Regions from separate parts of the Psychrobacillus psychrodurans genome, predicted to be linked through region 1. Evidence: predicted binding sites of a transcription regulator. Region 1 holds the regulator's gene; the other holds the start of a gene.
What was found. The regulator NrdR, encoded in region 1, represses ribonucleotide reductase genes. The targets are predictions, from matches to a motif close to AACACNATATATNGTGTT.

Region 1 (11,431 bases):
TCTCTGTGGTGTATCGCTGGTTTTGCGATACATGGATGGCTAACGGGTACTTTCGTAAAACATATGGCTACCTGCAAGAGTAGTTTTGCAATATTGACCTAACTTAGCAAGTTAGTAAAAGAAGGTGAATGCATAGAAATTAGAGAATATAGTACTCATAGGTGGTGTTAGGTTTGGATAATAGACAAGAAGCTCCAAATGAAAAAAGAGAAAGATTAAGACAACAAGAACTTCAAAAAAATTCTAGCGGTGCATTAAGGGATGGATTTAATAGAGGTGAAACTGGAAATCTCACTGATTTGACAGGTAGTATGGGTTGGAAAGGGACAGGAATATTAATTGTTGTTTTAATCGTTGGGTACGTCTTATATAAACTGTTTAGTTAAAGATTTTACCCAACCCTCTTCAATTAAAGGGTGCTTTAGCAAGAAGTGCAGAAACATGATAACTTCCAGAAACATATTGTGTTAATAGGTTTATTTTAATTTAGAAACGAGGGCAAATATGGTCAAGGTTGCGTATACCTTTGCAATTTCAGTAGTTTTTCTATTAATTCGTTTGATTCTTATTAGCAAATTTGACATAGTAAATGAGTTTTTCTTTATAATCGGAACCATAAGTGTCATTGTTCTATACTTTTTAAAAGATTTACCTTTACTCTTCTTTTCAATTACAAAGAGTTTTAATCAGAGAATAATCGCTTATTTACTGTCAGGAGTAATCACCACGTTATTATATACAATGCTTTATATAAATTTCAGTGAACTCGAAGCTACCTTATTTAAAGAGGTCCTTCTTCTTAGTTTAGAACTTCATATAGTTGCAGTTATCTTATATTATTTGCCTGTTGAAATATATATAAGTATTGGAAAAAAAGCTTTACTCCCACATAACAAAACTGTGTAAATTTTTTAAGTGGTTTCTTATAAATGGAGCATAAAAATAAATTCATTCTTCAATTAGACCAGCTAATAGTTTGTCAATATTTTTCACTAATCCTGGAATGTAGTTCTTTTCTTTAGCAAGGCATAAATCCAATGTAAGAGCTTAATTACACAGGCAATAACGGTTACCCTAAAGGCTTTTTCTTCTTCTCGTTTCGACCGCGTTAACTGAAATCATGTCATTGCTCAAAGCACACTGTTTCATAATTCCTATCTCTTTTAATAATTGGTCTTCAACGAGGCATCACTACTAGTGTCTTGTGCCAATTTTCACAAAACACAGGCACTTCTCCCGGAAATCAGAGCATACACAAAAAGACACCCCTATGCAATAATAGAGCTGTCTGTTGTTAATATGTAGAATATTAAGAAAGCATATAAGATCATTAACATTAAAAATCCAACACGAAAGTTCGTATGCTTTGTTTTATGGCGAAACATTTGCATTCCAATATATGCCCCAATTCCTCCACCTAATAGCGCGAATGTCCAAAGTGTTCTTTCCGAAATACGTTGCCCCTGTTTTCTTGCTTGTGATTTGTCGTATCCCATTACAAAAAAAGCGATAATCGACATGATTAATATGAAAATAAGAATAACGTTTGTCATACATATTAGGCCCCTTGTACAAAAAAAGCTGATAGAATCTCTATCAGCTTTTTTATCTTAAATTATTTTGCGATTGCTTTTTTTGCTGCATCTGCAAGTTGTGTAAATGCTTGAGAATCTGTTACTGCAAGATCCGCTAACATTTTACGGTTAACTTCGATTTCAGCTAATTTTAATCCGTGCATTAAACGGCTATAAGAAAGTCCGTTCATACGTGCAGCCGCATTGATACGTGTAATCCATAGTCTACGGAAATCACGTTTTTTGTTGCGACGGTCACGGTATGCATACATGAATGATTTCATTACTTGTTGGTTAGCAACTTTGTATAATGTATGTTTAGAACCGTAATAACCTTTAGCTAATTTTAATACTTTTTTACGACGACGTTTAGTTACTGGTGTGCTTTTTACGCGTGGCATGATTCATTACCTCCTGCTATTCTTTCGAATGATTGAATTTCTGTTATTATTTCATGTAAGTTAATAAAGTTTTGATACGTTTGTAATCGCCTGAAGATGCTACTTTAGTTTTACGTAGTTTACGTTTTGCTTTAGTAGATTTGTTAGCGAATAAGTGGCTTCCAAAAGCACGGTCATGTTTTAATTTTCCAGTCCCGGTTTTTTTGAAACGCTTTGCAGCTCCACGGTGAGTTTTCATTTTCGGCATGTCGAATTCCTCCTAAACAATTGTACTCTATTACTGTTTTTCGTTCTTTGGTGCAAGCACTAAGAACATACTACGGCCATCCATTTTCGGTTTTGACTCGATAGTGGATACTTCCGTACAAGCTTCTGCAAATCTATCTAAAACTCGTTGTCCGATCTCTTTATGAGTGATGGCACGACCTTTAAAGCGAATAGATGCTTTCACTTTATCTCCTTTTTCAAGGAACTTGATCGCGTTTTTCAATTTCGTTTGGAAATCATGTTCATCGATTGTTGGGCTCAAACGAACCTCTTTCATCACGATGATTTTTTGATTTTTACGAACTTCACGATCTTTCTTTTGCTGCTCAAATTTGAATTTACCATAGTCCATGATACGAGCGACTGGTGGCTTGGCTTGAGGAGCCACAAGGACAAGATCCAAATTTACACGACCTGCTATTTCAAGTGCTTCGTTACGTGTTTTTAATCCTAATTGATCACCATTCTGATCAATAACTCGTAGTTCGCGAGCTCGAATGCCATCGTTTACATACATGTCTTTGCTAATAATGATCCACCTCCAAATAGTGTCGCGAATACATGGTTTGGGCATAAATTCCGTAGAAACGAATAAGTTACGCCGTTTTAGATCCATAAAAAAAGCGGACAGACATATAGTATATGTCTGCCCGCCGATATGAGTACATGTAGTAACTACATGTTACAGTCGATCTTGTGCTTACCAGTCAACAACACTTGTAGGTGTCAAACAGGTGAGAAGCGGGCAGCCTCTTCTTATACCGCAAACTTGTATTCAATAACCTTATTAACTATATCATGCTGAAATAGGTATGTCAACAACCAAATCTATTGATGTGCTACTTCTTCTTTCAAACGTTCTAAGAACTCTGCAAAAGGAATGCTTTCTGATTTTTGTTCTCCGTATTTACGAACGTTGACATTACCTGCTTCTAGCTCTTTATCTCCTAGTACAAGCATGTATGGAACTTTTTGCATTTGTGCTTCACGAATCTTATAACCTAGTTTTTCTTCACGATCATCCATTTCAACACGGAAACCTGCCGCTACTAATTGCTCTTCTATTTGTTTAGCAAATTCAAAATGTACTTCATTGGAAACTGGAATGATTTCAACTTGAACAGGCGCTAACCAAGTTGGGAATGCACCTTTATATTCTTCGATTAAAAATGCTACAAAGCGCTCCATCGTTGAAACAACCCCGCGATGGATAACAACAGGACGATGCTGCTTGCCATCTTCACCAACATAATTTAAGTCAAAGCGTTCAGGTAACAAGAAATCTAGCTGAACAGTCGATAAAGTTTCTTCTTTGCCAATCGCTGTTTTCACTTGAACATCCAATTTTGGTCCGTAAAATGCCGCTTCATCTTCCGCTTCAAAGTAATCTAAACCAAGCTCGTCCATCGCTTCTTTTAACATGCTTTGTGCTTTTTCCCACATTTCATCGTTATCAAAATATTTTTCTTTGTTTTGAGGATCACGATAAGAAAGACGGAAAGAATAGTCTTCTAAGTTAAAGTCTTTATAAACCGAAATGATTAATTCTACAACTTTTTGGAACTCGGATTTGATTTGGTCTGGACGTACAAATAAATGCGCATCATTTAAAGTCATTCCGCGAACACGTTGTAATCCTGATACTGCACCTGACATTTCATAACGATGCATTGTCCCTAACTCTGCAATACGTAACGGAAGGTTTCTATAAGAATGCATACCATTTTTGAATACCATCATATGATGTGGACAGTTCATTGGGCGTAGTACCAATGTTTCGTTGTCCATTTCCATCGGCGGGAACATAGAATCTTGATAGTGATCCCAGTGACCAGAAGTTTCATAAAGCTCTTTCGAACCTAATACTGGAGTATATACATGTTTGTAACCTAATTTAAGCTCTTTATCTACAATATAACGCTCAATAACACGACGGATTGTCGCTCCATTTGGTAACCAAAGCGGTAAACCTTGACCAACTTTTTGAGAAGTTGTAAATAAATCTAGCTCTTTCCCAATTTTACGGTGATCACGTTCTCTTGCTTCTTCTAACATATTTAAATGATGAGTAAGCTCTTCTTTTTTAAAGAATGCAGTACCGTAAATACGTTGAAGCATCTTGTTATCACTATTTCCACGCCAGTATGCACCAGCAATGCTTAATAGCTTGAACTCTTTAAGTTTCCCAGTAGATGGAACATGAACTCCACGACAAAGGTCAAAGAAATCTCCTTGCTCATAAATAGAAACTTGTTCACCTTCAGGGATTGCTTCTAATAGTTCTACTTTGTATTCATCTTCTTTAAATTTATCAAAAGCAACTTGACGAGAAACATCGTGGCGAATGATTTCAATATTTTCATTAATTATTTTTTTCATTTCTTTTTCGATTAATGGTAAGTCTTCCGCAGTAATCGGCACTGGTGAGTCAATATCATAATAAAAACCATTTTCAATAACTGGTCCAATACCTAATTTAACATCTTTGAAAAGACGTTTAACTGCTTGCGCAAGTAAATGTGCCGAACTATGGCGCAAGATTTCTAGAGCCTCGTCGGATTCCGGAGTAATAATTGCGATGTCTCCATCCTCAGTGATTGGTGTTTTAAGGTCAATTAATACTCCACTTAATTTTCCAGCAAGTGCTTTTTTACGTAAGCCAGGACTTATCGATTGGGCAATTTCTTCTGTAGTTGTCGATACAGGGAATTCCTTTACTGCTCCATCTGGAAATTTCAATTTAATAATTTCTGCCATTTTGAACACTCCTTTATAATAAGAAAAGCACAAGCGCCTGTTTTAGCCCCGACAAGCGCTGAAAGCCAAATTGAAAGCATTCTTTTCGCTTTCAACCAAGAGACTGAAGCGACCTCGAGGGACTTGGCGCTGGAGCTAGACATTTAAAAAACAATAAAAAAACCCCATCCCTAAAAAGGGACGAGGTTCAAGTCGTGGTTCCACCCTTCTTCTGTCTATCCAATAGAAATGAAATAGACGAAGCTTTGCATCGGCTAACGGGCCGGTGACCGGTAATTGCTATATCAATTCACAATTACTGCTCGGAGGTGGTAAATCGATTGCCGATACTTAAGAAGCTTACAGCCATGGCTTCTCTCTCTTCAAAGTCGTACAAACTGAGTGTTGTCCTCTTCATTGCATTTACTTATTCTTATGGAAATGATTATACGTCACTGAAAATCCATTTGCAAGCTGAAATTCATTTTTTCGTGCAAGTTCTCTCTTATCCTTTAACTTTCCCTCCAGTTTTTCCCTTGTAGAGCAATCGGTGTCGTAAGAGCTCGAATTCGTTCCATGATTCGTCCAGCTTTTACAACTTCCTTTTCCCCGCGCTGCGTGAAGGACAAATGATGCTGCAACTCATCATAGTTGAAGTTAGAGGACATGAAAGTCGGTAGCTGCTCTGACATTCGATAGTGTAAAATTGTCCCTAAAATTTCGTCCCTGGTCCAGCTAGACATAATTTCTGCCCCAATATCATCTAACATTAAAACCGGAGCACGTTTGACGAATTCAATCTTCTCTGCTAATGACTGATCTTGAATTGCTTGTTTCATTTCCCTTAAAAATTCAGGTACATATACAACTACAGAATGAATATGTCTTGCCGCTAACTCATTTGCAAGTGCACCTAGCAAATACGACTTCCCTACTCCGAACATGCCATAGATATATAAGCCTTTTACTGGAAGTACATTTGTACGCTCCCATTCGTTAAGAAAGTCTTTAGCTGCACGGACTGCAACAACTCTACTGCCATCCTCTAAATCTACTCCTGCAAGACTAGCTTCCATAACTTCTTTAGGCATATGAATACTGTCGATCATAGAAATAACTTTCTTACGCTCGTCTTCAATAATGCCTCGTTTGCAGCGAATAAAATCATTATCTATCAGGTTTCGATCAAGGACTAGTTTAGGCTCATACCCTTTCATGTAATTCTGACATTGATCTAACGTTGGACAAGAGCCACAATCATGTGATTGAGATATAAATTCATATAGCTTACTCAAACTACGATCGACTATCTCCTTATTGATATCTGAGGCGTTTTCCTCCAGAAACTTCTGCACTCTAGCGTCTTCTAAGACTTCCTTTTTCATATCGTTTAGTCGAGTAGTAAATTCAGGTGATACAACTCTCTTGAGGGTTTCATTAATACGTTCCATACTTGTCACCTACCTTTTCAACATGCCTAACTCTGCTAATAATTTTTGACGTTCTTCATCGATATTTTGAATACCATTCGTAGTTTTACCTGATGATTTCTTTGTTTCTCCATCTTTCTTATAAAACCAATCAGGCACTTTTTCCTCGCGCGTCGGCTTTTTTGTATATGTTTTTTGTGGAGAGCCTTCATTTTTCCATTTTACATACTGTTCGTGTTCGTTCCTAGCAAGCTCCATCGCTTCTTTGGCTGTTTTGACATCTTTCCGCATCCAATGAGAAGCAATTTTCTCCGCATAATTTTTCGTGAGTTTCATGTCTGTACGCAATAATACATATTGTAACAAAACATTAACAACTCCGATCGGCATTTTGAAGTGAGTTACAAAATGATTAGCTAACTGAACATCCGCGAGAATTGGCTCTTTTCCGTTTGCGATATCCTTTAATACTGACACCGGTGGCGTTGTTTCTAAATAATGGATTAACTCACCTTCCTTCGTTAAGGGTTGAGCGGATTCCAAAGATACAACTTGTTTTTCAATCTTCTCTATTACAGGCGCAACTTTGGAAACAGTAAGTTTGTAATAATCCGAACATGCTTTTTTTAATCTAGCTTCTGAAAGATGTAATTCATCATCTAACGCAAGAATAACTACTTTTTGCATTTCCACTGGACTTAATTTATATAAAAAGGCGAGTTTTGCAATTACTTCTCTCGCTTCTATTGTCATCGCTGATTTAGGTACTAATTGCTCAGAAAGTCCCTCTTGAAGTAATGAAAAATCAAATTGATCATAATAAAATGGAACAGCTGATTTCCTTTCCTTCGATACGAAAGTGTCATCGTAAGATAGAGAATTATCCATTTTGGAGGATGGTTTAAATACATCCATAAATGTTCTAGAGACGTCATTAAAACCATCATTCCAATTGGAGTTTTGAATAAAACGATTACGTAATTGTTTAAAAGCATTTTCACCAACTTTATTTAGCAAAAACATGGATAGTAATGGATCTTTTAAAAATGACTCTGCATCTAATGGTGCCGAAAGATCATAATGGAATATATTCCCTTCATCCATCGTTTTTTTCCATGTACGTAGAAGACCAATTGCCTCAAGAGCAAGACGAGCTTGAAAAACTTTACCTATAGGCATCCCGAGAACATTCATCAGTTGGTAATGCGACCATCTCTCACTGCTTTTTTGTTCTCCTTCTGCCCAAAGTGTTAAATACAAGCTAATACTTTCTGCTCCAACTAACGGCTGATAAAACAAAGTTAGCAATTGCCGATCATAATCTGATAAAGAATATGGTAAGCGAATCATATACAAATCTGCTGGCTGTAGCTCTTTATATAACATCGACAATTGTATCTACTCCCCTTTAGAATATATTAAAATATAGAACGCTGTTTCACAAAATGATACTTCAATTTATAATGAAGGATTTTTCTTTAAAATTTCCTTTAACTCATCGATAAATACATTTATATCTTTAAATTGGCGGTAAACAGAAGCAAAGCGGACATAAGCTACCTCATCTACTTCTGCAAGTTTGTCCATTACAATTTCACCGACGTCTTCCGATTTCACTTCTGCATTACCCATTCTTCGTAATTCTTTTTCAATAGAGAAAACAATATTTTCTAGTTGTTCTAATGCAACTGGTCTTTTTTCACATGCACGAATTAGCCCTCGTAACACTTTTTCACGACTAAACTCTTCTCTGGAACCATCTTTTTTTACAACGATTAATGGTGTCTCTTCTACTTTTTCAAACGTAGTAAAACGAAATCCACAATCTTCGCATTCTCTTCTTCTCCTGATTGCCTTATTGTCATCCACAGGACGAGAATCGACAACTTTTGTGCCATTGTATTGACAAGTTGGGCATCTCATATAGATCTCTCCTAATTCTTCACAGTAGTTTTATGTATCTATTATAACAATATTTTCGGGTAAAATCGAAAAAGCAGAGGAATCTCTTCCTCTGCTCACTCAGTCAGGTATAAATCTATTACGCTTGAACTGTCAATCGTGATGCAGGCTTTTTAACTGGTCCCATACCACGTGGCATTTCTAACGTTTCGCGTGTTCCAGCATTAAGAGCATCTGCTATATAGTTAGCTGCGATTGATGGATCTAAATCACCACATGTATACACATCAATGCTTGCATAACCGTGCTCTGGAAAGCTGTGAATCGTTAAATGCGATTCGGAAATAATAACGACTCCACTTACACCTTGTGGCGCAAATTTGTGAAATGCAACTTCTCTGACCTCTGCACCAGATTTTAGTGCAGCATCAACAAATGTTTGCTCGATAAATTGCATATCGTTAAGTTTGTCGAAATCGCACTCCCATAGTTCTGCAATAATGTGACGTCCCATTGTTTCCAATGTCCGTTTCCCCCTTTGATAAGTTTTATTTTTAACCTCAAAGTTGACTACCACGGGGGAAAGTTAGTCCAAAGAGGTCCTAACCCTTTAAGTAGTCGGTGTACAAGTAAAGTAACACGATTCTCATTATATGTTGTTTTATTGAAATATGCAAGAAATAATTAACCTCTTTCTAATCGCTAGAAAGAGGTTTGGATAATTATAGAGATAAAGCTACTTTTTTAGTAAGGTCAACTACTCTAGCAGAGTAACCCCACTCATTATCATACCAAGCAAGAACTTTTACTTTACGGTCACCAATCACCATAGTAGTTAAACCATCCACCGTTGTAGACAGAGTTGTAGTGTTAAAGTCGATGGATACTAGAGGTTCCATCGTAATACCCAATATACCTTGCATTGTACCTTCAGATGCTTTAAGGAAAGCCTCATTAACTTCTTCTGAAGTAACATCTTTTTGCAAATCCACCACTAAGTCTACTAAAGAGACATTTGGAGTTGGTACACGTAATGCCATACCATGAATCTTCCCTTGAAGCTCTGGCAATACAAGTGTAAGTGCTTTTGCAGCTCCTGTTGAGGTAGGAATGATTGATTGACCACAGGCACGTGCACGACGTAAATCCTTATGTGGATTATCTAGATTATTTTGATCGTTTGTATATGCATGAACGGTTGTCATTAACCCATTTTCAATACCAAATGTGTCATTCAATACCTTCACTACAGGTGCTAAGCAGTTTGTTGTACAGCTTGCATTCGAAATTATATGGTGAATCGATAAATCTAACTTATCATCGTTTACTCCCATAACTATAGTTGCATCTTCATTTTTTGCAGGAGCAGTTATTATCACTTTCTTTGCACCAGCTTCAATATGTGCTTTAGCTTTTTCACCATCATTAAATTTACCAGTGGATTCAATAACAATATCCACGTTTAGCTCTTTCCATGGTAATTTTGCTGGATCACGATCATCCACAATTTGAACTCGTTGGCCATTTACAATTAGAGCGTTTTCTTCTAGTGAAATATCTCCAGTGAAAGTACCATGTGTAGAATCATATTTAATAAGATGTGCCAATGTCTCTAACGGGTATCTCGCATTTATCGCTACCACATTTAAATCCTCTTGTGCTATTGCTTGACGAAAAACCATACGTCCAATACGTCCAAAACCATTAATCGCAATTGAAACTGCCATATGAAAAGTCCTCCTGTAACTATGTGATACTTATTGTTTTTTAACCTTGAATTAGTATAACACATTTTACGTATTGTGTAGCCCCAAATATACAGAATGATAAAGTCGATATTTTCAAATAACTTTTCATTGGTTCAGTAGAGCTAAGGAACAAAGAAAGAACCTGTAACCACCGATTTTTGGAAGGTCTTTGGACATACAGTTATTTACTTAATTAAGACATAGTTATGCCGTTGATTTCCGCTTTATATAATCGAATAATTGGATATAAAATCATATAAATATACGTATTTTATCTTAAAATAAGTAAGGATGAAACGGCCTCAGATAAAGAAAATCCACTTGCTTCTTTCATTATAAAGTAGTATACCTAATCGGCAGACGATTTTTATCCCTATAATAATTTTGATTACTCTTATTATCTCAGCGATATGCTTTTCTCTATCTCCAGAGTGGAGAACTACACTCTATATTGATTGGAGTGTAAGGTGGCGACGGTGATAGCTCATCGATCACCCCACGGAGGCCAACAGGATGTAGGTCACGAAGGCGTTGCCACACTTTGTGGTTCTCTTAGCCTTTGAACCCCACCTGAAACGGAAATCAGTGGGTAATCATTTCTTTTAAGTCCCATGAATCAAGTGTTCACAGGACATCTTTATATACTTTTAATCTTTTCAAAAAAGCACCAGAATATTTAACTTCTGGCGCTCCTCTTATACTTTATAGAGTAAATACTTACTATTTGCGTGTAATTTCCAGTTTTATTATTCCCAAATAGCTAATATTTTTATTAATTGTTGTTTAGTTTCTTCTATTGTTCCATTGTTATAAATGACCGCATCTGCTCCTTTTTCTTTTACTGATAAAGGTAATTGGGATTGAATACGTAATTTGGCTTCCTCCTGTGTAAACCTATTCCGTGACATCAATCTTTCCAATTGGGTTTGTTCCGTTACTGTCACAACAAGAATTTTATCCACAAAGGATTGCAATCTACTTTCAAAAAGCAGCGGTATATCCATAATAATGACTGGATGTCCCTGTTGCACAAGATGCCCCTTTTGGGCTAACATTTCCGCACGGATAGCAGGATGTATAATATCATTTAATAACTTACGTTTAGAAGGGGTTGTGAAAATAATTTCACCAAGTTCTTCCCGATTTAAGGATCCATCCTCTTGGATAACCCCCGAACCAAAAGTTTCTTTAATCATTTCAAGCGTAGCAGTTCCTTTTTCAACTACTATTCGCGCGACAAGGTCTGCATCTATAATGGGAAAGCCCATTTCCTTTAACATATTTGCAACGGTGCTTTTCCCACTAGCGATACTTCCTGTTAATCCAATTATCATCTAGTTGCTCCCTTATTTTTGACATGTTGGACAGTAGGT
Region 2 (11,431 bases), 250 kb from region 1:
CGAGTCACGACTTCCATCGACATACACAGTACCACCCTTAGCTCCTCCGCGATATAAACGCTCGTAAACACCCTCTACCTGTTCAACTGTATAACCACGTGGTGCGTTGACCGTTTTAGAAATAGAACTATCAATCCAGCGCTGAATTATACATTGTACGTCTGCGTGTGCTTCTGGAGCAAGTTCCATAGCAGTAACGAACCAATTTGGAAGATTTTCTTCTTCTGCTGTTTCATTGCTCTCTAAATATTCTTGTACAATATCTGCTTTTACCTCGATGAATTTACCTAGACGTCCACTTCTGTAATAAGTGAATGAATAATACGGCTCCAGTCCAGTAGAAACGCCTACCATTGTTCCAGTAGAACCAGTAGGTGCAACTGTTAATAAATGAGAATTTCGAATACCATTTTCTAAAATAGAGTTTCGAATGTCTTCTGGCATTGAACTCATAAATCCAGTTTCCGTAAATGCTTTACGTAAACGATTCGTTTCCTCTTCTGTTTCACCAGTTAGGAATGGGAAGCTTCCACGCTCTACAGCAAGTTCTGCAGATGTTTCATATGCTGCAATTGCAATTGTTTTAAAGATTTCGTCCACTAAAACGTTACCTTCATCCGAACCATACTCTTTTTCACAATAAATTAACAAGTCGGCAAGACCCATCACACCTAAACCTACACGTCTTTCGCCAAGTGCTTGTACTTTATTTTCTTCTAAGAAATATGGCGTAGCATCGATCACGTTATCTTGCATGCGTACACCAACACGAACAGTTTCTTTTAACGCTTCATAATCGACTGTTTTTGTGTCTTTATTTGCAAATTGTGCTAAATTCACAGCAGCCAAGTTACATACAGAATATGGAGCAAGCGGTTGTTCGCCACAAGGATTAGTTGCGACAACTTTTTGTCCGTATGCTGTTGCATTCGTTTTTTCGTTAGCATTATCAATGAAGAAAACACCTGGTTCTGCTGAATAAGTAGCACAAATGTTAATCAAATTCCATAACTCTTTCGCTTTTACTGTGCGATAAGTACGTACTTCGTAGCCCATTCTTTCCCATTCACGAACATCACCAATTTTATGCCAATTTTCATTGTAGAATTTCATCTCTTCTGGAGAATAAGCTTCGGTTGCTGGGAAACGCAATTCAAAGTCGCCGTCTTCCTCTACAGCCTTCATAAAGTCATCCGTAAGCGTAACGGAGATGTTTGCACCAGTCAAAAACTCGGAATTATGAACAGAATAAGTTCCGCCATCACGTAATTTTGTTTCCGCATCACGAATTATCTCACTATTAAATCCACCTAAACCTGGAATTGCTTTATAATTTATAATGCCTTGATACATAGCTTCTTCCTGGATTGTAAGAGGTTTGAATTTAAGCTTGTCCTTCGCTAGTTGTTTAATTGTTTCATCATTCGTATTTTCAATCAAGAAACGCAGAATACGAGGATTTTGCATTTTCGAAATTATAAATTCTGCAATATCAGGATGCCAATCTGCTAGCATTATCATTTGTGCGCCTCTCCGTGATCCACCTTGTTCAACAAGATGAGTCAGTTTAGCAATATCATCTAACCATGAAACAGAACCAGATGATTTTCCGTTCACTCCGCGAGCCAACGTATTTCTTGGTCTTAGAGTAGAGCCGTTTGTACCAACACCACCGCCACGACTCATAATTTCCATTACTTGCTTACGGTGATCACTGATTCCTTCACGAGAATCTGCAACGAATGGCATTACATAACAGTTAAAATAAGTTACATCTGTTCCTGTTCCTGCACCGTACAATACTCGTCCAGCTGGGATAAATTTCAAAGAAACTAGTTGTTGATAGAATTTCTCAAACCATTCTCCACGTTTTTCTTCTGTTTCTTCTACAGATGCGAGTCCTGTTGCATTTCTTTTTGCAATTTGCTCGTAATAAACTTCAAGAGGTTTTTCAATGACACTTAAAGGACGAGTAATAATTCCAGACTCGATTTTAGCAGCATCCTCAATTGCACTTCGGTAATCTTCCTCGATCTGCACCTCAGCTGTTTTTGCTTGTTCGTTAATAGAAACAATATAGCCTAGACCACGAGCTGGGAATTTCGGATCTTCTTTTACCGTTAAAACGACAAAATCTCCTGCTTTTAACGTTTTCTTTTCAGTATCCTTAAAAGAATAGCGATCAATCATGACAAGTCTCGACACACCTTTATGTGTAAGTGTCATATCTTGCGTAATAGGGTGAACTTGTGGAAATAATTGGATATCTTTATTTAATGCTTCGACATTTAAAGTAAGTTTGGTTTCATTTTTGGCTGTCACCATTTACTCTTCCTCCTTTCTACAAATTGCGATTGACACAATATGTAGTGGTTTTAATAATAATACGACACAATATGTAGAAGGTAAAGCAAATTGATTAGGGATTTTAAATATAAGAACTAATTTCCTATATTTCATTTTTGCTATAAGACATTGTTACTTTTATTTTTTAAAATTCCATTCATCATTGTCATACCTTGTCGCTTCTAGTTCTTTTACGTAATTTTGTTGTTCTTCTGTTAATGTATATTCAACCAATTCAATCTCCAAAGCATCAGCAAATCCTTTTTTAAAGGCAACTTTACATTCTTCAATCGTTACCGGTTTTGATATTATTTTGTTAATAGAGACAGCTTTTTGAGATAGGCCTTTCCTCACTCTATTTCTTACCTCGTCAGAAGTAAATTTAAACGTTTCAATTAACTTATCTTCATCGAGGTCAAGTAAAATCGCACCATGTTGTAGAATAACACCTTTTTGCCTTGTTTGAGCACTTCCAGCCACTTTTTTTCCTTCTACCACAAGTTCATACCAACTCGGTGCATCAAAACATACTGCGGATTTTGGTTTTTTTAAATTTTCTTTTTGTTTATCTGTATTCGGAATAGAAAAATAAGCGTTTAAACCAAGGTTTTGAAATCCTAATAGTAAACCTTCACTAATAACACGATAAGCTTCTGTTACAGTAGCAGGCATACTTGGGTAACTCTCTGTAACGATCACACTGTATGTAAGTTCGTGTTCGTGAAGCACCCCTCTTCCACCAGTAGGTCTACGAACAAAACCTAGTCCTAATCTTTTTACTGCATCCATATCAATCTCTTTTTCTACGGTTTGAAAATAACCAATTGATAATGTAGCTGGATTCCATTCGTAAAATCTAATAACTGGCGGAATAAGCCCTTCACTATGCCAATCAAGTAATGCTTCATCCATCGCCATGTTATAAGATGGACTACAGGGTCCAGAATTTATGAAGTACCATTTTGCCTTTTCCACCTTAATCTCTCCCTTCACAACGAGTATCATTTTATCAAATAGATTGAATTGTATCTAGCACTTCTTTTATAATGAATAGGAAACATAGAAAGGGGAAAGACCGTGTTAGAATTATTGTATTTTGTCATTGCTATACTCGTTGTACTTTTAGTCTATGCTGGAATCTCGGCATATCGTTTAAAAAAAATTGTTACTAACCTCACGCAAGAGCAATTCATTGAAGGCTATCGTAAAGCCCAACTGATTGATGTTCGTGAACCGAAAGAATTTGATGGTGGACATATTTTGGGAGCAAGAAATATCCCTTCATCTCAATTTCGTCAACGATACAAAGAAATTCGACCAGACAAGCCAGTGTATTTGTATGATCAAAGTGGCGCAAGAAGTTCTCGTTCAGCGATGTTTTTAAAGAAAAAAGGATATACACAATTATTCCAACTCCAAGGCGGATTCAAAGCTTGGACAGGTAAAGTTAAATCTAAGTAATACATAAGGTTCTTCTAATTTAAGAGGAACCTTTTTTCTTTCATCCATATTATTTTGGAGGGTTTAGATGCAAAAACATATATTATTTTCCCATTCAGAAGATTTTAGAAAGACTCACCCACATTATGAAGATTTTGCGATAGTTTCTAGACGAATTATTGCTTTATTGAACGAACGGACGAATGAAAGTTGGCAATCTATCGATATTGGTGAATCCATCCTCCAACTAGATGGGAACTTGTTAGAAATGATGGAAAAAAACTTGCTAAAATATGAGGTGCTTTGCTCCATTTTCGAAGCAAAATCTCAGGGCAAAATTTCCAGCAAGTCTCAATTATCCTTCGAAAATAAACTAGAGGTTGTAGAGACCTTTGAGAACAATTTGATTTTATTTCCACAATATAATGTTGCATTGACCTTAGCATTCAATTATTCTGGCGGAAATACATGGCCGGAATATCAACTTTATTCAACATCTGTTGAACAGGCGTTAAATTTTTTACAAGAAATTAACGAAAAGCTGAGACAATTATTAATGCAGGCCGTTACATATCTTGTGGATACGGAAAATGGTGTCCAGCGTAGAAATTACGGAGAGCAAGCTGCAGTTAATAGGGAGGATGTCCTTCTAGCAGAAAGTATTAAACAGGATATTTTCCGCTCGATTGATGAGTTTTTTAAAAAAGATGGCTATTTTTTCAAGGATTACGGACTTCCGTACAAACGTGGAATTCTGCTATATGGGGCTCCAGGTAATGGAAAGACAACATTAGTAAAATCGATAACAGGCTCTACAAAAGCACCTGTTGTCTATTGGCAGATCACAGAGTTCACTGGCAGTCATTCTATTCAAGAAGTATTTGGTATTGTTACGAGGCTAGCTCCTGCTATTTTAGTTATTGAGGATATAGACTCCATGCCTGAATATACTCGCTCGGTCTTTTTAAATACCCTAGACGGTGCGCAATCCAGAGAAGGACTATTTATCATAGGGACAACCAACTACCCTGAAAAAATAGATCCAGCACTTATAAATCGTGCCGGTCGATTTGATCGGGCATATGAAATTCCTTCTCCAACAGAAACGGTACGACAAAATTATTTACGTAGACTTGATATCAAAGAAATCTTCTCTGACGATCAAGTAAAAAAAATGGCAAAGCTCTCAAAAGGCCTTTCAATGTCTCAATTAAACGAATTATATATGTCCGTAGCTCTGAACTGGCACTATGATGGAAAATTAGACTTCGAGAAGCGAATTGAGGAATTAACGAAGCAAAATAACCGTACGAATAAGAACAAATGGGAAAATGATGAAAGTTCAATTGGGTTTAACTATTAATGAACTGAGTGATATAATATGCATGTTACTAAAGAATCGAAAAGATTTTACTATGTAATCGCTATTCTAGTCTCCATAGTTTTTGGCCTAGCTAGTAGATATATCAGTGCTTTACCTATGTTTATAGTAAATCATGCTGGTGATACACTTTGGGCAATTATGGTGTATTTTCTATTTCGAATTATCTTTGTACACAAAAGTCTGCTTTTGGCGATTTATTTAAGCCTTGTTTTTTGTTTTTGCATCGAATTTAGTCAGCTATATCAGGCAGACTGGATAAATACAATAAGAGGTTCTTTGCTCGGTTCTCTAATACTTGGCAAAGGATTCCTTCCTGAAGATTTGATACGATATTCTATTGGTATTTTATTAGCTTATTTGCTGGATAAATGGATTTCTACTAAGTGGTGTAACTATCATTAGAATTATATATGTTATTACTTGTTATGAACGTCGTAAGCCCATCTTAAAGTCAAAATCTGCCTCTAACGTCTTCAGTAGGTTTTGGACAGATTTGTAGCTATATTACAAACGACAGATTAAAGAGAGATTATTCGTAGCTGACGTTACGAACAATCTCTCTTTTCTCGGTACCCTTATGGGGATTAACTGTCCTTCGCCGTCTGAAGAAGGGAAGAAAGCACTCATCTGGAAAACTATTTTTTATTGCTCATTTTCTAAATAACGGTCTCTCAAAATATTGCAATGATGTAGCTCATGACCTAGAATTATCACAACCAGTGCCCTTGCAGTTACATTAGAATTATTCGCAGTTCCACTTTTTTGCATACTCTCCGCATCTATACTCTTCACGAGATGAATAGTTGAACTACGAACAGCTTGGAGGTTTTGTAACAAATCATTTATCGATTGCTCATTGAATGACGCTGCTTTTACATATACCTCCTCATCAAAGCCTGGAAGTGATACTGCATCCCCTCTAACAACAGACAATAGTCTGTGAGCCATAATTCGTTCTGTATCTGCCATATGCCCTAACAATTCTTTAACGGTCCATTTCTCAGCCGCATAACGGAACATTCCCTGTTCCTCAGATAATTGGGAAACGAGCCTAGTAGTTTTATCAATACCCTCTTCTAATAGATTAACAAAATCCCCTTCAGAAACAAGTTCAACATAACTTTGATAATACGGAGCATATTCAGCTTTTCCTAGTATTTTTTGCACTATAACCCCTCCTATACTTTATAAAGTATTTATTCTATTGGAAGTTCAATAATTCCTTTAAATTAGAAATGAATGGCAAAAAGTGCGATCCTAGGAAGAATCGCACGATTGCTATTATGCTTTTGTATATCGTAATACCGGCTTACGTGCGGCTTTTGTTTCATCTAAACGGTTTATCACCGTAGTGTGCGGTGCATCTTGAACGATTTCTGGGTTTTCTTCTACTTCTTTCGCAATTTGAATCATCGCATCACAGAAAGCATCTAAAGTTTCTTTTGACTCAGTTTCTGTTGGTTCGATCATCATGCCCTCTTCTACATTCAATGGGAAGTAGATCGTAGGTGGATGATAACCAAAGTCAAGCAAGCGTTTTGCCATATCTAGCGTACGAACACCAAGTTTCTTTTGACGACGACCACTTAGTACAAATTCATGCTTACAATGACGATTATAAGGTAGATCAAAATGTTCCTCTAAACGTCTCATCATGTAGTTTGCATTTAATACAGCATACTCTGTTACCGCTTTAAGACCATCTGGCCCCATCGAACGAATATACGTGTATGCACGTACATTAATACCGAAGTTTCCGTAGAATGGTTTTACTCTTCCAATTGTTTGCGGTCGATTATAATCGAATGTATATTTGTCTTCCTCTTTTACAAGAACTGGACTTGGTAAGAACGGTATCAAATCAGCCTTAACTCCAACTGGACCTGAACCCGGACCTCCGCCGCCATGTGGACCTGTAAATGTTTTATGCAAGTTCAAGTGAACACAGTCAAAGCCCATATCTCCAGGACGTGCTTTTGACATAACAGCATTTAAATTTGCACCGTCATAATACAATTTACCACCCACACCGTGGATAATCTCAGCTAATTCCAGAATAGTTTCTTCAAATAAACCTAAAGTATTTGGATTAGTTAGCATCAACGCAGCAGTATCTGGGCCAACAACACGACGTAAATCCTCCAAGTCTACTAAGCCTTCCTCATTGGATTTTACTGTAATCGTTTCGAAGCCTGCAACTGTAGCTGAAGCAGGATTAGTTCCATGTGCAGAGTCAGGAACGATTACTTTTGTACGTTGTGTATCCCCATTTGCTTCATGGAAAGCTCGAATCATCATTAAAGCTGTCCATTCACCATGTGCACCTGCAGCAGGTTGAAGTGTCACTTCATCCATTCCAGTTATCTCGATTAAATGCTCTTGAAGATCATACATTAATTCCATTGCACCTTGAACAGAGCTTTCATCTTGTAATGGATGAATATTAGCAAAGCCAGGGAAACGTGCAACTGATTCATTAATTTTCGGATTGTATTTCATCGTACATGATCCAAGTGGATAAAATCCTGTATCCACACCATGGTTACGATTAGATAAAGCTGTATAGTGACGCATAATATCTAGTTCAGATACTTCTGGTAATTCAGCTTCCTCAGCACGTTGCATACCTTCTGGTAATAGAGTTGATAAATCTACTGCAGGCACATCTAGTTCAGGTAGATTATATCCTACACGACCTTCTTTTGTTATTTCAAAAATTAGTGGTTGATTATCCTTATGCATAAAGAGCCCCCATTTCTTGCACGAGTGCATCTATTTCCTCTTTTGTACGCTGTTCTGTTACAGCGATTAATACATGATTTTTCAGATCAGCATTTACGCGACCTAAGTCAAAACCACCGATAATTCCTTTTTCAAGAAGTCCTTTATTTGCATCTGCAACTGAACCGTTTACTTTTACAACGATTTCATTAAAATGAGCTCCTTGATACACCACTTCAAATCCTGCTTTTTCAAAGGATTGTTTTGCATAATGTGTTTTTACGATATTTTGGGTTGCCATTTCTTTTACACCTTTTTTGCCAAGTGCAGTCATCGCAACAGAAGCAGCAAGTGCATTTAATGCCTGATTTGAACAGATGTTCGAAGTAGCTTTATCACGACGGATATGCTGTTCACGAGCCTGCAACGTTAACACATAGCCACGACGGCCCTCTTCATCCGTAGTTTCACCAACTAAACGACCTGGTACTTTACGCATAAGCTTAGAATTTACCGCAAAGAATCCACAATGTGGCCCACCAAATGCTTCAGATATTCCAAAGACTTGCGCATCTCCTACTGTAATATCTGCTCCAAATTTACCTGGAGGTGTCAACACACCAAGTGCAAGTGGATTAGAGGATACAACGAATAGCGCATTTTGCGCATGTGTCAGTTGTTCCACTGCCGCTAAATCCTCTATTTGTCCAAAGAAATTAGGATATTGGACCATTACTGCCGCAGTATCTTCATCTACTAACCCTTCTAATTTCACTAAATCCGTTACCCCGTCTTTCATCGGCACAGTAACTACTTCAATATTCTGACCTTGTGCATATACCTTCACTACATCGATATATTCAGGATGAACAGCCTCAGAAACAATTAGCTTTTTACGACGTGTATGACCTGCAGCAAGATTCCCTGCTTCTGCTAATGCCGTACCACCGTCATACATAGATGAATTCGCTAGGTCCATTCCCGTAAGTTCACATATCATTGTTTGAAATTCAAAAATTGCTTGAAGCTCACCTTGTGAAATTTCTGGTTGATAAGGAGTGTAAGCTGTATAAAATTCAGATCTAGAGATAACATGATCTACAATAATCGGTTTGAAATGATCATATACCCCAGCACCTAAAAATGACGCGTATTGTTTACTGTCAGCATTTTTTGCAGCTAGCTGGCTCAATTCTTTAAGTAGAGCTGATTCCGCTTTTGCAGGTTTAATATTGTACTCACCTTTAAAACGAACTTTTTCAGGAATGTCTGCAAACAATTCATCAATCGCAGAAATGCCAATTACATCTAGCATTTCTTTTTGATCTTGTTCAGTCATTGGTAAATAACGATGCTTCATCAATGGACAACCTCTTTCTATGTCTTATTTTTCTCTTTTATAAAACGGAGTTGCTACTGTAATTGCTTTTAATCGTTTATTTCTTATCTCAATTTCCACCTCTTGCCCAAGTTCTGCAAATGTTGTGTCAATTAAAGCTAAACCAATATTTTTCTTAAGAGTAGGAGATTGTGTACCCGATGTAACGTGACCAATTTGCTTGTTATCTACAAATACCGGATAGCCCGTACGAGGAATTCCTTTATCAATCATTTCGATACCAATACTTTTTCTTGGTACACCATTCTCTTTTTGTTCAAGCAAGATAGCTTTACCATTAAAATCTTGGTCTTTGTTAAGTTTTACGACAAATCCAATATTAGCTTCAAGAGGAGTAATATCTTTTGTTAGTTCCTGTCCATATAGTGGTAAACAAGCTTCAAAACGTAATGTATCTCGAGCACCAAGACCACATGGAATAATACCCTCTTCTTTACCTGCTTCTAATATGCTGCTCCACAGCTCTGTTACATCATTTGCAGATGCATATATTTCAAATCCATCTTCCCCTGTATAGCCAGTTCGAGAGATAATGACATCTTTACCAGCAACATCGACATTATTTGCAAAACGGAAAAATCCAATCTCATCTAAATTTTTGGTAGTCAGCTTCTGTAAAATTACTTGCGCTAACGGTCCTTGTAAAGCAAGTAAACCATAATCTTCTGATTTATTTACTAGTGTTACATCTCCAGTAATATTTTCCTGCATCCAGTTAAAATCTTTTTCGATATTTCCAGCGTTAACAACAAGAAGATAATGATTGTCTTCAATTTTGTAAATCAATAGATCATCAACGATACCGCCATCCTTATAACACATGGCTGTGTATTGTGCTTGACCATTTACTAATTTTGAGACATTATTCGTCATAAGTTTTTGAAGATATTCCTCACTAGCTGTTCCTGTCAGGATTATCTCTCCCATATGAGAAACATCAAACAAACCAGCTTTCGTTCTTACTGCTTCATGTTCTGCCTTGATACTTGAGAATTGTACTGGAAGCTCCCAACCTCCAAAGTCAATGGTCTTTCCTCCGTAATTTGCATATACATCAAATAAAGGTGTTCGTTTCAACTGTTCTGCCAAAATAATCTCCTCCTTCACTATTTCCATACAAAAAAGGACAGATTAACCCCTTTGAAAAAACAAGGGTTCTCTGTCCTGGGACCTGAAAGTTTACCAAAAATGGCTTTCCTCTTTGGTGGCTTCACGTATGTATAAACGAAAGCGCTCTCCAGAGTTGCGTCCTATACGAGTTCTTTTGCCTGAGAGATTCATAATTTTCATTACTTGCTCCTTCGGCGACGCAGCTAATGCGTTCTCTCCCCGTATAATCATTCGCGATATCTGTATAACTCACTCTTTGTCTATATCCTAACATTCAAGTAAATCAGAAGCAATACTTTTTAATAAAATTAGTAAAACACGAACATTTAAATCGAAATAAATAAAATCATTCGCCTTTCAGACGATTCACTTGGTATCCAGCATACTCCGTAATCTGTCTTAATGGTCGATGTTCTGTCCGAATTGTTATATGTGCAGCCTTTTTATAAAACCATTTCCTCGTTTTATACAATTGTTCTAATTCTTCCTTTGTACTATTTTGCACAATTGGTCTGTTTTTGTCACTTTTAATTCTCATCCATATATCTTCAAAAGTTGCATCTAAATAAAGTACAAGTCCAGTTCTTCGCATCACTTCAATATTTTTTTCGTTCATGGCAACCCCACCACCTGTAGAAATAATGCACGATTCGTTCCGGAAATTTTCTAGGAAGTCAGTCTCTACTTTCCGAAAGTAAGCTTCTCCCTCTTGCTCAAAAATTTCAGGAATCGTTCTATTTTGTAATCTCACAATTTCCTTATCCATATCATAATAGGGCATTTTTAAGAAAAAGCTCAATCTCCTACCAATCGCACTTTTACCACTGCCCATAAATCCAACTAAATATACTTTATACATGATTCACCAACTCACTAAACTCCAATTTTCTCGGTGCCATAATTCCAACAAGTTATTCTTTATTATAGAGAGTGGCTTTTTTTATTACAACTATAAAAAAATGGATTCAGTAACAACTATCGCATATTTTGTCGATGAAATATCTCTAACCTTTCAACTGTTGCATTTGTAT

Region 2: the regulator NrdR is predicted to act here: its motif matches at 2,357-2,374, upstream of ACQCPR_RS10880 (vitamin B12-dependent ribonucleotide reductase).

The regions. Positions count from the first base shown of each region.
Region 1 covers NZ_CP189791.1:2,512,024-2,523,454, forward strand. Annotated here, with positions in the region: gene ACQCPR_RS12140 (DUF6366 family protein) at 174-386, shown strand; gene ACQCPR_RS12145 (DUF1294 domain-containing protein) at 1,269-1,553, opposite strand; gene rplT (50S ribosomal protein L20) at 1,616-1,975, opposite strand; gene rpmI (50S ribosomal protein L35) at 2,022-2,222, opposite strand; gene infC (translation initiation factor IF-3) at 2,253-2,774, opposite strand; gene thrS (threonine--tRNA ligase) at 3,071-4,999, opposite strand; gene dnaI (primosomal protein DnaI) at 5,491-6,429, opposite strand; gene ACQCPR_RS12175 (replication initiation and membrane attachment family protein) at 6,439-7,794, opposite strand; gene nrdR (transcriptional regulator NrdR) at 7,867-8,331, opposite strand; gene speD (adenosylmethionine decarboxylase) at 8,450-8,833, opposite strand; gene ACQCPR_RS12190 (glyceraldehyde-3-phosphate dehydrogenase) at 9,033-10,037, opposite strand; gene coaE (dephospho-CoA kinase) at 10,805-11,392, opposite strand; gene mutM (bifunctional DNA-formamidopyrimidine glycosylase/DNA-(apurinic or apyrimidinic site) lyase) at 11,405-11,431, opposite strand, start outside.
Region 2 covers NZ_CP189791.1:2,260,856-2,272,286, forward strand. Annotated here, with positions in the region: gene ACQCPR_RS10880 (vitamin B12-dependent ribonucleotide reductase) at 1-2,325, opposite strand, end outside; gene ACQCPR_RS10885 (lipoate--protein ligase family protein) at 2,485-3,321, opposite strand; gene ACQCPR_RS10890 (rhodanese-like domain-containing protein) at 3,424-3,807, shown strand; gene ACQCPR_RS10895 (AAA family ATPase) at 3,875-5,149, shown strand; gene ACQCPR_RS10900 (DUF2809 domain-containing protein) at 5,267-5,572, shown strand; gene ACQCPR_RS10905 (DinB family protein) at 5,813-6,337, opposite strand; gene gcvPB (aminomethyl-transferring glycine dehydrogenase subunit GcvPB) at 6,452-7,912, opposite strand; gene gcvPA (aminomethyl-transferring glycine dehydrogenase subunit GcvPA) at 7,905-9,251, opposite strand; gene gcvT (glycine cleavage system aminomethyltransferase GcvT) at 9,276-10,379, opposite strand; glycine riboswitch at 10,537-10,631, opposite strand; gene ACQCPR_RS10925 (shikimate kinase) at 10,747-11,259, opposite strand; gene ACQCPR_RS10930 (hypothetical protein) at 11,376-11,431, opposite strand, start outside.